Regions from separate parts of the Paenibacillus sp. FSL K6-1318 genome, predicted to be linked through region 2. Evidence: riboswitches for the same ligand, from Rfam matches in the RefSeq annotation. Region 2 holds a riboswitch; the other holds the start of a gene.

Region 1 (7,843 bases), 530 kb from region 2:
CCTGCTGATGATTCTCAAGCAAAGGAATTAGGATACGCGGCGATGCCACCGCCGTATTATTCAGGGTGTGGCAATAGACCAACTTGCCTTCGGCATCCAGGCAACGAATGTTCGAACGGCGAGCCTGAAAATCATGCAGATTCGACGACGAATGGGTTTCTCCGTAGGCATCGCGGCTCGGCATCCAGGTCTCGATGTCATACTGTTTGTACGTTTTCTGAGACATATCTCCGGTACATACAGCGACAACACGATACGGCAGTTCAAGTAATTGCAGCAATTCCTCAGCGTGTCCCGTAATCTCTTGCAGCATGCGCTCCGATTCTTCTGCATCAGGAGCACAGAGAATGACCTGCTCGACTTTGGCAAATTGGTGCACACGGTACAATCCGCGTACATCACGTCCGCCGGAGCCAACCTCACTGCGGAAACACGTCGATACCGCGGCCAGCTTCACCGGCTCCTTAACATCGACTATCTCATCCGCATAATACGAAACCAGCGGCACTTCAGAAGTTCCCACGAGCCACTTGTTCTCCCCTTCAAGTTCATAGACCTGATCTCGACCGGTTGGGAAGAATCCGGTGTTCACCAGCGCATCCTCCCTGACCATCAGCGGAACCTCCATTGGTGTAAACCCATGCTTCAACAGGAGATCAAGCGCAAGTTGCTGTACTGCCCGATGTAATAACAGACCAGCGCCTTTCAATACATAACTTCGCGTACCGCCAATCTTAACTCCACGGGGAATATCGATTAGATCATGCAACTCCCCAAGTTCCACGTGATCTTTGGTGATATACTCGAACGTTGGCACCTCTCCCACACGTCGCAGCTCCACATTATCCGCATCCGACATGCCTTTCGGGGTATCCGGAGATACGACATTGGGTACCAGCCATTGTAGTTTGGTTACTTCCTCCTGCACAGGGGCGAGCCTCGCTTCCACGTGTTCCAACTGTTCATTGAGCTGTTTCACCTGAGCCCGCAATCCCTCGGCCTGTTCCCGATTCCCGGCTTGCATGAGTCTGCCAATGTCCGCGGATAACGTATTGCGCAATCTGCGTCCTTCTTCCGATTCCTGCAAAATTGCCCTGCGTTCCTCATCCCGCTCCAGCAATGTGCGAATGTTGATTTTGATTTTTTTTCCGTCTGCTGCGGCCTGAACCTCTTCTGCATGTGCCCGAATCCACTTCATTTCTAACATGGTCACCGTCTCCTTTGGCTGTAAAAATACAAAGAGCGCCCTCATCCCTTGGGACGAGGAGCGCTCTGCTCGCGGTGCCACCCAACTTGCTGAATCAGGATATCCTGCTTCCAGCCTCTTGGTCCGCGATAACGGGCGGTTCCGGTTAACTTGGGGAAATATCGCTCCCCTGGCGAAAACGCCTCCGAGTTGGATGCTCTTCAACGGCATGGTCCGATCTGTAATTGTTGTGTCTCAGTATATACGAACGTCAGACCAAATTGCAACCTTCTGTATCGATGAGGAATTCATGGCACAACTTTACATGTCCTGTTATGATAGACTTTGTCTCCATGATTACGCTTTATTCTGATTCTCAATTTATGTATATAAGTAGAAGGAGTTCCTTATGAAAAAATTACTGTGGATCGGATGTCTGTCCTATTTCCTGATTGGACTTGCCCACGTTGTACTCGGTTCCATTCTGCCGGTTGCACTTGAACATTACGGCAAAGATTATAGCCATGGCGGAACGCTGATCTTCGCTCAATTTGCAGGATTCCTGGGTGGTGTATTGTTATCTCCATGGCTGAACAGACGCTTTGGTAAACGGGGAGGCCTGTTAATCGCCACAGCGTTGCTCTGTATTGCAGAATTATCCTACATGCTGTTGCCACCGTGGGGCTGGATGTTCGTCATCGCACCCGCAGCCGGCTTCGGATTCGGAATGGTTGAAGCTGTCATTGGCACCATTATCATCGCTGCAATCAAAGACAATACAGCTGTTGCCATGAGTCGACTGGAAGTGTTATTCGGAATCGGGGCGATGGTCATGCCGCTCATTGCCAGCGGTCTGATTGCTGCTGGATACTGGCGCCTCTCCTTTCTCGTTGTTGCGATCTGCGCAGCACTAACCTTTATATTCTGGGCGAAAGGATCATTCGGTGAGCTAGACCAGGTGCTGGATCGACGAGGTTCAAATCATGCTTCGGTACATACGCACTCTGCTGGGACATCGGGTGAGATGCACCCCGCACCTGCCAGTTCATCCGGCCCAACCTATCGCGGACGTAACCTGACTCTGCTAGTACTATTCGTCCTGTTCTTCTTCCTATACGTTGGCACGGAGATGAGTCTTGCGAACTTCATGCCAGCGATCCTGATTGAGAAAATGAACATGAAGGAAGCCGGAGCAGCGCTTAGTGTTACCTGTTTCTGGATTGCCATGTCCGTGGGACGACTCTTCGCCGGGTATATCGCAGAGAAATTCCAATACCGCGTCTATGTCCTGTACAGTTGTCTCGCGTCTGTTCTTTTGTTAATGGTATTTCCATTTACGAACCAGATCTGGTCTGCGTTTCTCATCATCTTGCTACTTGGACTTGCGATGTCAGGCATTTTCTCCATTGCCCTTGTCTTCGCCAGTAAACTGCTGCCCGGAACAGAAGAATCCACACCCAGCATTTTGATTGCCTCAGGCGGGGTTGGCGGTGCCATTCTGCCTTTGACGACGGGGTGGAGTCTTGATCATCTGGCGGTTAATCAGTCTGCATGGATGCTTGCGATCTTTGCAGTTGGCCTGCTTGTCATTAGCGTAATCACGTATCAATGGCAGAACAAACATATGGTCGATCCAGCAACTTAACAGTTATGCATCAATCCAGTTCTGAGAATTAGAATTACCTATTAAAAAAATGAAATGTCTACTGTCATGACTTGACGGTGGACATTTTTTTGTATCGTTACTCTGTTCTAACGAACTTGACACACGCTATTCATCTCCATTTCTGTATGTTTGAAATCTAACGAATCCTAGAGACGTTATTGTAGGTAATTAGCTTCAAATCAAGATCTCGTTGCAGTTTCTTAACCTAATAACGCCGCTGAAATTCGTTAGATTTTTCATTCCTTAAAAACCGGCCTAATAAGGTGTTCTAGATTCGTTAGGGCTGCAATAATGGTGGCAAGTGCCCTATCTTTGCCTCTCTGATCACCTTTCATTAAAAGTGAGAATATGATCTATTCATTTGCACAAGATTGCCCAGGAAATACTCTGGACCCCGTTGAATCACACACTTTTGTTAACGGCAGGCAATACAGGCCCGTTGTCCTTGATGAATTTACCGAATACATATCGCACGAGTGGTCCCAGAATGATTAACTGATATGGAAGCGCCAGGCTGAAGTTGCGAGCGATCGTCTGAAGATAGGTACAGAATATGGAACCCCCACCTAATTGGTCTGCAAGATACGCTGAAATCATTCCATACATGGACATGATCAGAACCATGCCAATCACCATGAAAAATGACATGACGAGCACACCCAAAATCTTGTTGGACTTGTCGAAGGGCAAGGAGAATGCAATCTTTCTCGCCACAGGGCCAACAATGAAAGACTCCACCAGAAACGCGATGACAAAACATAATATGAATTGAAGCAGTATCTCAAGCGGGGACATCTTACCGAGTAACCCACTGTGCCATAGATTGAAGAACATCATGACTATTACCATCCCTATACACATCATTAATCCGAAAATAATTTGTTCCTTCTTGCTTATTGGCAATTCTCTCATCCTCTCTGTTTATCTTCGTAATTATAGAGATGAGGAAAGCCTCCACATAAGTGAACATTCTGTGAACTACATAATAATTGGATGGTTACTCCAGCTGAATTTCACACGTGTAGATATGAACAATCCCCACTTGACAACTAGGTTTTATAAATCTATCATACTCCTTAATATGTCAGGTAACATTTTCCGGTTACATTAACGGATCATAAGGGGGATTACTACGATGAGTTTTCAAAAGCGCATCGACCACGTCGGCATTGCCGTTCGTGATCTGGATACCACACTCCTTTTCTATACGGAGGTTGTCGGATTGGAACTGAAAGACCGCGTGACACATACAAACGGCGTCATTCAGCTTGCCTTCCTCGGCTTCAATGGAAGTAACGAGACAGAGATTGAGTTAATTCAAGGGTACAGCGACAAGCTGCCTGCCGAAGGAACTGTGCACCATTTTGCCATCCATGTGGATGACCTTGATTCTGAATACAAACGCATCCAAGCCACCGAAGCCGAATTTATCGATGGAGAAATCATCACACTGCCTAACGGTTACCGTTACTTCTTCATCTATGGTCCGGAGAGAGAATGGATCGAATTCTTCCAACGTTAAGTACATCAGCAGTGTGTGGACAATTAGATCGGTTCAATAGTGACCTGTGTAAATCCTTTAATGGATGGAATGCTCTACTCGGACCGCACGCTATCCAGTTCCTGACTGGACACGTTCCACCGGCTGGCCTATAATTACACCTAGTAATGCCCGTAACTTCATAGTTTCCCAGGGGAGTCGGAATTGGCCGGCTGAGAGTGTATCCCACCAAGATACTAACCCTTAGACCTGATCTGGATCATGCCAGCGTAGGAATCGGAGTATATCGAAATGGCACAGCCCTATGGCTGAACGCCACCTCTCTAACGCCTGCACGCGTCCCGGAATACGGGGCGCTTTTTTTGTTACTATCGGAAAGTATACGTTTGGAAGCATCGCCTTTCTGATATTGCAAGAAAAACTGCCGCTAAACGCGGTCTGGCTTCCTTGAATGACATCGATGGACGTTTTACTTACGTTCAAAAATAACGTCATCCGGATCTCAACTGGTATAAATCTGTCGATTTATGCAAGATGATTGGATATGAAGCCAAGGAGTACCCCGTGCCAATCGGCCGGACATACCGAAGGAGAGAATCAAAGATGAATTGGCGTAAAACAATGGGACTGTTGCTCTTATGCGTACTACTGGTGACGGTGGCCGCATGTGGCGGCAAAGAAGCTGCCCCGGCAGAACAGAACGGCAGCAAGAATGCGGAAAGCAGCAACGAAGGTGACACTGCCGCCCTGAAAGATATTAAAGTGGTGCTCGACTGGACACCAAATACGAATCATACCGGCCTGTATGCGGCCGTGGATCAAGGTTTTTATAAGGCCGAAGGCTTGAACGTGGAGATTGTACAACCAGGTGCTGGTGGCGCGGATACGATGGTTGCATCAAATGAAGTGCCTTTTGGCGTAAGTTATCAGGAGAGTGTAACTCAAGCCCGCACACAGGGTGTTCCACTCGTCTCCATTGCAGCAGTTATTCAGCATAATACATCCGGGTTCGCTGCTCCGGCGGATCGGAATATTAAATCACCGAAAGATTTCGAGGGTAAAACTTATGGCGGTTGGGGCTCCCCTGTTGAAGAAGCCGTGATGCAATCCATTATGGAAGGCGACGGAGCTGATGTATCCAAAGTGAAAAACATTAACATGGGTGACGCTGACTTTTTCACCGCAATAAAACGGGACATTGATTTTGCGTGGATTTTCTACGCTTGGACGGGGATTGAAGCCGAACTGCGCGGAGAACCGATCGACATGTTATATGTGAAGGATTATTCAGATGCACTGGATTACTACACGCCTGTCCTCGTAACGAACGAGCAGACGATTCAGAACGATCCTGAGCTGGTGAAAGCATTCCTGAAAGCCACCTCCGAAGGATATCAATACGCGATTGATCATCCCGAAGACGCAGCGAACATTCTGATCAAAGCTGTACCGGATCTGGACAAGGAATTGGTGCTGGCAAGCCAGAAATGGCTTAGTCCAAAGTACACGGATGACGCCCCGCGTTGGGGTGAACAAAAACAGGAAGTGTGGCAGAACTACACTGACTGGATGTTTAGCAAAAAACTGCTGGATGAACAGATCGATGTGAGCAAAGCATATACGAACGAGTTTTTACCCCAATAAAAATTGCTTAAGTTTAACTTTTTTACACAAGAACGAAGAGTGCAGAACCCATCTGAAGAAGCGAAGTGTTCGCCTTTATCCCGGATTTCCCCATTGAAAATGGATTCAAGAAATCTGGGGATAACAGTGATCGGAAGAGGGTACTGCAATCGGAGTGATAAGTGTAAACCTGGTTCAATTCATGCAATTTATCACGAAAGGAGCCGTGATCTCTCATGGCAAGCACACTACTTAGCATTCAGGTTATTCCGAAAACGCCAAATGGCGAGAATTCTTATCCTTACGTAGATCGCGCCATTGAAGTCATTCAGCAATCTGGCCTGAAGTATCAGGTGAACGCGCTCGACACCACGATGGAGGGGGAACTGGAGGAACTGCTCGAGGTTGTCCGTAAAATGCACGAGGTACTCGTGGAGGCTGGCAGCCCAAGCATCATCTCTCAGATCAAAATCGCCCATAGCCCAACCGGCTTCAGTATGGACACCCTGACGGAGAAATATCGCTAATGCATGCCTATTTCAAAAGTGTATGGCCGCCCTTTGTGGCGGTTATTCTCTTTATAGCAATATGGCAGGGAGCTGTCTCCCTGTTCCATATTGAGAAATGGATGCTGCCAGCACCGTCCGATATCGCCCGCCAAGCGGCATCCCAGGCCGAGCGACTTGGCATGCATGCCTCCGCAACCATTCAGTTAACGCTGATCGGATTCGCGGCTGGCACAGCGGTCGGATTGCTGATTGCGATGGTGCTGCATTTGGTCCCTTTTCTCAAGTCAGCCTTGTATCCTTTACTTATTCTTAGTCAAAATATCCCGACCATCGCGCTGGCGCCGCTCCTATTGATCTGGTTCGGATTCGGGCTGTTGCCCAAGCTGATTACCATCATCCTAGTCTGCTTCTTCCCTGTCGCAGTGGCGGCCATGGACGGCTTGACCCGTACCGACGCGGCGATGATGAACTATATGCGCATGGCTGGTGCGAAACGTCGCCAGATCTTCTGGAAGCTGGAGCTTCCCCATGCGCTGCCATCCGTGTTCTCCGGTGTCAAAATCGCCGCTACCTATAGCGTGATGGGTGCCATCATTGCCGAATGGATTGGTGCAGACAAGGGTATTGGTTATTATATGATGCTGCAAAAGTCGGCTTATCGCACCGATCGTCTATTCGTGGCAATCATGATTATTGTCGCGCTCAGCTTGCTGCTCTTCCTGCTCATTGCGCTACTGGAGAAGCTGCTCGTGCGCTGGCGGCCACAGAAGCGGTAGTAAAGATGTAATCTGTATATTAGGAAGTGATGATCATATGAATCGGCAACAGGACGCACAAGTCCTGCCTAGAGGAGGAGCAAGCGTAATGGAGCCCAAGCATGGTGAAAAGTTTCACTCGGCTACCCCTGATCAACCTGCCAATGCTACTCCTGCTCTGGTTCCACCTGCACTGGACGTTGTTAATGTTCATGCATCATTCCGCGAACGACGGAGCAGGTTATCGGTTCTGAACGGCCTGTCCCTGACTGTGGAGCAAGGTGAGTTTGTCGCTATCGTTGGACCTTCTGGCTGCGGCAAAAGCACCCTGTTCCATATCATCGGTGGTCTGCTGAAGCCTCAGGAAGGGCAAGTGCTGATGAATGGTCTCGATGTGACGGGCCAACGTGGCAAGATCAGTTATATGCCACAACAGCCTGCTCTTTTCCCGTGGCGTACCATTGAAGATAACGTACTACTTGCTGGTGAAGTAGCGACAAATGCTCCCTCTCGGGCCGAAGCACTTGCAGAGGCTCGAAAGTGGTTAAGCAGCGTGGGTCTTGCCGGGTTCGAGCAGGCCTATCCTCATATGCTGTCGGGCGG
Region 2 (7,843 bases):
CATCCGGACGACTGGCAAGTGCTCGTGCAATCGCCACACGCTGCTTCTGTCCTCCGCTAAGCTGAGCAGGATATTGATCTGCCTTGTCTTCCAGTCCAACAAACCGCAGTACCTCAAGTCCACGTTCGACTCGCTGCGCACGAGATATACCCGCAAGCTCCAATGGCATGCAGACATTGCCACTCACCGTTCGGTTACTGACAAGATTGAAGTGTTGAAAGATCATGCCAATGGATCTTCGTGCCTGACGCAGACTCTGTTCATTCATCTGAGTCAGGTGCTGCCCATTCACAACAACCTCACCATCATCCGGCTTTTCCAATCCGTTAAGCATCCGCAGTAGTGTGGATTTGCCTGCTCCACTCGATCCGATGATGCCATGTATTTCTCCTTGTCCCACTTCGAGGGACACCGAGCTTAATGCTTCGAATCCCTGATCTGCACGGGAACCGCGCTCGTTATAACGTTTGCTTACACCATATAATGAGATCATGGAGAGTCCTCCCGTGAATGATCATGCATGGTTCTTAAGAACACATGAAGAAAGCCCGCACAGCCGATAACCGGAGCGCGAGCAAGCCTGTTCATTTATAATAAATCAACATCCCTTACGAGACAAGCTTTTAAGGTGAGATTGCCTCTTGAAGGCGGCTGGCTTCATATACACGAAAACGTCCGTTGGACGAACCCACATATACTTCATTTCCGATTCGGTTAATCGTTCCATTCTTCGCATCCCGGTCTCGGTGCTCCGGGCTTCCCATCACAACGTCATGTACACGACCTAGCAATGCTCCATTCCTTTTGTTCAATACGAGGAAATTCTCGTCCATGGGCAACAGCAACTGATCATCAATGACCAGATAACTTCCCTGATTCGTCGGATGCCTTAGCGTTGCAATCGTATCTTTGGCATTCCAGCGCGTCTCCCCCGTTTTATAATCCAAAGCCGCTGGATAGCCGTTCTTAATCACATACAACTGATCATCTTCCACTAAGCCTCGTTCAATCTTGCCCTTGAGCGTCCAACGTGTTTTGCCTGTCTTGGCATCGTGCAGGGTGGTTGTAAAATCTTCATATTTTCCGTAATGATCGCCGTTTTTGTTCTCACGGATCAACAGCATGCCATCGTTCAGCACCTCAAATCTCTGTCCAACCCGAGCAGGAAATTGCGCAAGTTTCTTGCCCGTGTTCAGATCAAGCAGTAGCCATTGATTATCCAGCGATATCCATCTTTCAGCATTCGTGGTTGCAAAGGGATCCAGACGCTCGATCCCATCAAAATATGGATCATTCCCAAGTTGTTCTATGGTGGATCGTCTGGCCTTCAAGCTCCATACGGTTCGGCCCGATTGCGGATCGGCTGCAACCAGTTTATTCTTTTCCCAGTACAACACATAAGGGTCATCTGCACTCTTGTTCAATAGTTCATATCCTGTAGTCAGTTTGCGCGTCCACAATGTTTTTCCGTTCGCACTGTCCAGAACCGTCAACCTGCTATTGCTTGAGCCTTCAATTATCGGACTATTCACAACCACGACGTTTTTTGCCGCAGTAATGCCATTCAGGCTCAAATTGTGCTTAGGAGTGTACGTCCATGTGACCTTTCCGTTCTTCAAGTTCAGATGACGAATACGATCCACGTATTTTTTCTTGTCAGGGTCATACTCGCTGTAGATTGTAACGTATTGGCGTCCTGCATCCAACTCTGCCTGCAATCTTCCAAAACCCCCATTAACCCCCCATAATTTCTGGCCCGAATGTCGGTCAAGAGCATATATGGAGCCTTCGTAGTAATCCCCGCTAAATCCACCGTCATCCCCTTTCATCAGGAGCACGTCATCCGTGGCTGATTGTAAAAAAGTGTAGTTAATATCCCCCTGGTTCGTCCAAAGCGGTTTCCAAGGGATTGTCGTCGGCAGCGTTGTGCCATAGATTTTTGTTGTGAACCCATATTCATCCGCCCGACTGATGTTCCCATCGGAAACCACAACATTTCGTTTATCCTGTGGTAGATTCCAGCTTGTCCTGACCACCTTGCCATTCTTGTTGAATGTGACCAGATATTGCCCATCTTCCCGCTCATATCTCCAGGTCTGCCCAATACTCATTGAATAACCCGTATAATTTAGATTGCTTGAACTCTCTTTCCAATCCGGCTCGCCTAACCACTCAGCCACTTGTTTGGAGGTGGTTGCCTTGTTCAGCTTAATATCTGTCAGATGGCGTATTACCGAAGTCGGCAGCGATGCCTCCTGATTGAACCAGCCATCAGCCACATTCATTCGTTGATCTATATCCTTTTCTTTGATCCAGAGCAGTACAGGACGATAAGTGGACGATTCCTTATTCCAGATTTGAGGGGCAAGGGAGACGCCATACCATCCATCCCACGCCGCAACAATAACCGCTTTATCTGTTAGCCTTTTCTCAAAAGACCAGGTTGAAGCACTACCCGGGGCCAAATACAGCTTACTGCCCGATTGAAGCGTGAAACTTTGGGGAGCCGTTTTCGTCATGCTTCTGCTCCCCTTTAGCGCATACCAACTTGGCAGCCAAAAGTCTCCTTGCTCGGATGATTTGAGCTGTATCCACTCACCACGAACCGATGCCAGGGTATACTTTTCGCTTTTTGTTGTATAATATTCAACTTTCATCTGGTCAGCAGCCACACTGCTGTCCCTCCTGTTTTTGAACAGAGGGATGTCGGTCATGAGCGTAACGGGTTCTCCTTGTTTGTAGGCCAACTGTGTTGATGAGGCTTGGGGACTTGCCCCCAAGGCTTGTGGCGTTGTAGCCGAAGCTTGTCCCCCAAGCACGACCATTTCGGAATCCAGCAGCATCCATCCCGTCAACAGCACAGCTGATAATCCAGTCATGGTAATCCATTTGTACCCCGTTCTCTGCCAGTCAGGCCCCGTCTTCACTTTCGTTCATCCCCATCCATTAGAAGTTATTTCCATATAGACGCTGTGATCAGGAAAAAGTTACCGTTTACCTCAATATATTTCTCTTCATTTTCCCGTATTACCTTACATCCACCATCGTAGCATGATAAGGAAAGGTAACTCCGATGTAATAAGCAGCGGTTAAGGTGAGCATATAATAAAATACAAACCACAGATCAGCGCGAGAATAGCCAATCTGAATGTAATACGTTCGGCTCGCGCCATCCGTGAATCCCTTTGCTTCCATCGCTACCGCCATTCGCTGTGCACGACGAATACTCTGTGCCAGTAACGGAATAGCATAACGCTTGAGTGTACCGTACACATTCCAGCGGGAGCCCCGTTGCCTTGATCCACGAATGCGAATCGCATAACGGAGCGTCTGGAATTCATCCAGTAAAATCGGGATCATGCGCATCGCCGCCAGAAAGCTATAGGCATATTTTGCGGGAAGCTTCCACTGCTGCATCAGAGAATAAAATAGTCTTACAGGCTTGGTTGTCAGTCCGAACAGCAAGCCAGCCGCTGCCATGCTCAGCGAGCGAAATCCTAAGTGTAGTCCGCGATAGAAGCTCTCTTCTGTAATATGAATCAGCCCCCACTTATACCACGTGGTCTCTCCCTTACCAAACATCATCATACCTGTAGACGTAGAGATAAATACCAGAATGAATGGTGATGCATACAGGAGCAATCTGTACCACGGGTGGCCTGTCCAGCACAGTAACAGCAACATAGCTACCGCGACGTTGGCCATTACATTCAGATTGTGAATAAGGATAACAAAGACAAACATCAATGTCAGTATAATCATCTTCAAGCCGGGATTGACGGCATGAAGCCAGGTTTCACGGTGAGGAAACGACAGTTGCATCAGATAACCTCCCGTCATCCACCGTCCAGATTCGGGTGCAATATCTTTTTACAATCTCACGGTCATGGGTAACCATAACGATGGCTGTTCCTTCACGCCGCAATTGCTCCAGTTGTGCCAGCATGGCAAACGTATTACGGGCATCCTGTCCAAATGTAGGTTCATCCAACAGCAAAATACGCTGCTCTCTCACCAGTGCGGAGGCAACACTCAAGCGTCGTTTCTGCCCCATCGATAATTGGTAAGGATGACGCTCGGACAGATCGATTAGCCCAAATTGCTTCAGCATATGCTCAGTCCTGTCATGTCTTTCTTTTGTAGTAAGCCTGCCCCCAAGCAAAGAGAATTCCACTTCTTCCGCGACGGTGTTGGTCACAAATTGAAATTCCGGATTCTGAAATACAAACGCAATTCGATCTGCGAGTTGCTCCGTTTTGCCAGAGGGATGACCATCCACCTCATAGTGACCTGTCGTCTTCAAAATATTCATCAGGGATAATAACAATGAACTCTTGCCTGCACCATTGGCTCCCACAACACCGATCCAGTCTCCATGCCATACCTTGGCCTGTTCCACCTGAATGGAGGATGTTTTCCCACGCCATCCGGTAAACTGCTGCAAATCCAGTGCAGGCTGATAGAGCGGCGCTACATGCGATAAGGATGATACATTAGATAGGGGGAATATCCCCATTCTTTCGGATAAACCAGACGATTGCTGTGCTTCCAAGCTCGGAAAGCTCTGATCCACACACATTTGTAGCTCTCCAGAGATACTTTCCTGTTCTTCCTTGGTTGCCTGCTCGCGCTCCTCCCACACGCCCGGATACCAGATTCCATAAGCCTTCAGCTTGTCACGTTCATCCGTGAATACCTGCTGTGCTGGCCCATCTGCCACGATCTTTCCTTCAGGTGATATCACAACGATGCGGTCGACCATATCGACAATCTCATTGATTTTATGTTCAACGATAATTAACGTTTTGTCACTGGCAATCCGTTTGACGGTATCCCACACTTGGAAAGTCCCCGCATCATCCAGCAGTGCAGTGGGTTCATCCAGAAACAACACCTCCGGGTCCATGGCAAGCATCGAAGCGATCGCAAGACGCTGCTTCATCCCCTGAGACATCGATTGAATCAATGTCCGATTTTGTTCAAAGGATAACCCCACCTGATCCAGATAATATTCAATCAGCCCCGCCATCTCTTCACGCGGAATATTCCGGTTTTCCAGCACAAATGCGATCTCCTCATCCGTATAGGACATACAGAACTGGGTATCCGGGTCTTGAAAGACCACTCCGGCCTTTGTCGGAACCTGGATATCATCACATTTCATCGGGATCTCAACTGAACGTGGTATCAGACCGCTCAATATTTGTAATAACGTCGATTTCCCGGAGCCGCTCGGTCCAAGCAACAACACTTTCTCCCCTTGACGCACAGAGAGAGACAAGCCTTGGAATACCAAGGCCTTCTCTCCCGGGAACTTGCATCTTAGATTCGTCACACTTACCGCTTGCGAATTCCCTTCCCCGTTCATCTAATCCAGAGCCTCATAATCTTGTTTGGATACCGGTCTGAGCGAACGCGTTACACCTGTCAGTTCCAATGCTTTGGCGAGATAATAAGCGAACACTCCGGCAATCAGGATACTTCCAATAAAGCGGAACCCAATAAATAACGTATAGTTCCACACCGAGAGTGAATCAATATACCCGTACTGGTAATCCAGCAAGAGCGAAGCCGCGGCGGCTCCTATGGCTGCAAGACACGTGACAAACAGATTGGTTTTACGATACAGAAATGCGGCGAAGAATATCTCGGCTCCCAGTCCTTGCAACAGACCATACACCAGTGTGGACATGCCCCATTCACTGCCTAGAAAAGCACTCACCGTTGAAGCCGCAACCTCAGCAAGAATCGCCACACCTGGTTTACGAATGATAACAAAAGCAAACGTGCCCGCCATAAACCACATGCCGTAGATCATCTGCTCCGCATGAACGCCGAATGGTTTCATCAGGTCATACGTAGGTCCCCATATCTTGTAGATCACCCCAAACACCACTGCGATCACGATGGTTACCAGAATATCCGTTAGTTTCAATCGTTTGTTGCCTGCTGTTGCTCCCATGTTCTCTACTTCCTTCCTCTGCTCCCTGTGGGGGTTATAAAAGTAAACAAAAAAAGCCTCCCCGGTTCCGGGCAGGCCTTACGCACAGGATACAATCCTCACAACGATGTATTGGATGGATGTCGAAAAGACGGATTATCAATCATTCCCTCTCCGTTGCAGCAGACCAACCACCGCAGCTGAAAGAAGTCATGTTGTTTTCCTCATTAATTTGCACATTTCACCCTTACACATTGTAAATCCATGTTCTCTACGCTGGCATTACCCAGATCAGATGTACGGTCAGCGGCACAAGGCCACTCTCTCAGCCCAACTTCATTGAGCTCCCGGTTCACTTATTTCATTGCTTCTAATGTACATCAGATGGGTATTTGTGGCAATCCTTTAATATTGCGTGTTTCCGGACTGGCTCGTTTTCCCTGAAGCAAAGCCCTTGAACAGCGTTGGCACTTTGGAATAACGTGTATTTGTGATTTTACCTACAGTAGAGCTGCTATCTGTCCGCAGGATGGAATCCTTCACATTGGAAATGTCCGAGTTGGACACATTCATCGTGACCGTATAGGACGTTCCGCCATTTTGACGCACCAGCTTGCCGATATCATCCGCTCTGAAATTTTTAATATTAATCGTACCAGATGCATTCATCTGGAACACTTTGTCATAGGCCTTGTACGCTGCACCACCCGTGATATTTACAGTCCCTGCGGATTTCAGCGTGAGCGCATCCTCACCGACATCCTTCCAGGTTACATTCTCAATATTGCAGTTGCCATAACAGTGCACGCCATCCGCAGCTGGTGCTTCAATCACAACATTTTTTAACGTAGCTCCTGCTTCTAATCGGAAAATAGGCTTCTGGTTCTCGGCCTGGCTGCCATCTCCTAATGTTTTGGGATCTGCAGCAACACTTTTGCCTTTCCCATCATACGTCGTTCCTTTAGGAACAATAATCGTTGTCTTCACGATCTCGGGAGCTGCAGACACCGGAATTGCACCAAATGCAGAAGCAAGCAGACCAACCGACAACAATACCGTCAACATCTTTTTCATGAATAAACATCCTCCCTTATTTGGATTGAATGGGTTCAAGCAGAGACTTGTCTTCATATAAACTAAGAGAGAAATCTCTGTTTTCAGAACCTACCCTGATCCTACCAAATAAAGGAATGTTACGAGAATAATCATTAGGTCACGTAATCATTTTCCAGCATAGAACCTGATGTTTCAGCATGTTTTGCGGTATCGTGTCTACTTGTGATGTACTGATATCAACTTCGGATATGCTCTATTTACAACCTCAATAACACAACAAAGACCACATCATCTGTTACAGACAACGTGATCTTATAGAGAGTTAAGTATACTCACTAATATATTCTAGGCTCCAAACCGCTGACGATACCCGCACTTTCGACACAACTCTTCCACAGCTTCGCGCTTGGAGAAACCATATACCAGATTGTTCGCTCGCTCACCCTCAATAATCTCCGAGAATGACTTCTCGTGCACGTTACCGAGATTAATGACACCCTCGCCATCGAGACAGCATGGAACCACCGTTCCGTCTACAAGTACAGCTGCCTGACCGCGAAGCGCATGGCAAAAGCCTTTGCCGTCATCTTCGGGTGCATCCAGACTTGGCCACTGGAACTCATGGTCCTGATTCAGGTATACATTCGGGGCAATTTTGACCCCGCTGCCTGGAACTACTTTTTCCTCAATACGGAAGTCCAGATTGAATTCACGTTCCAGTACTTCAAGAGTCTCCCGATTTCGATTCATCTGAGCATTCGTGAAGTTATCCTGCGTCAGATTCCACAGCCGGAATGAAATGATGACATTGTGCTTAACGGCCTCGTGTACAAAAGACAGAATATT

What was found. A riboswitch is a leader RNA that binds a small molecule or an ion and turns the genes downstream of it on or off. The one in region 2 is predicted to bind thiamine pyrophosphate.
Region 1: another riboswitch for thiamine pyrophosphate. It lies ahead of NYE45_RS02210 (ABC transporter substrate-binding protein); the one in region 2 lies ahead of NYE45_RS04385 (ECF transporter S component).

The regions. Positions count from the first base shown of each region.
Region 1 covers NZ_CP150270.1:454,559-462,401, reverse strand. The annotation lists gene serS (serine--tRNA ligase) at 1-1,207, opposite strand, end outside; gene NYE45_RS02225 (MFS transporter) at 1,596-2,831, shown strand; gene NYE45_RS02220 (hypothetical protein) at 3,255-3,689, opposite strand; gene NYE45_RS02215 (VOC family protein) at 3,988-4,374, shown strand; TPP riboswitch at 4,535-4,647, shown strand; gene NYE45_RS02210 (ABC transporter substrate-binding protein) at 4,957-5,997, shown strand; gene NYE45_RS02205 (thiamine-binding protein) at 6,213-6,503, shown strand; gene NYE45_RS02200 (ABC transporter permease) at 6,503-7,261, shown strand; gene NYE45_RS02195 (ABC transporter ATP-binding protein) at 7,299-7,843, shown strand, end outside.
Region 2 covers NZ_CP150270.1:989,551-997,393, reverse strand. The annotation lists gene NYE45_RS04405 (ATP-binding cassette domain-containing protein) at 1-493, opposite strand, end outside; gene NYE45_RS04400 (PQQ-binding-like beta-propeller repeat protein) at 624-2,879, opposite strand; gene NYE45_RS04395 (energy-coupling factor transporter transmembrane component T) at 3,028-3,822, opposite strand; gene NYE45_RS04390 (ABC transporter ATP-binding protein) at 3,797-5,368, opposite strand; gene NYE45_RS04385 (ECF transporter S component) at 5,369-5,962, opposite strand; TPP riboswitch at 6,194-6,302, opposite strand; gene NYE45_RS04380 (pectate lyase) at 6,347-7,015, opposite strand; gene NYE45_RS04375 (radical SAM/SPASM domain-containing protein) at 7,343-7,843, opposite strand, start outside.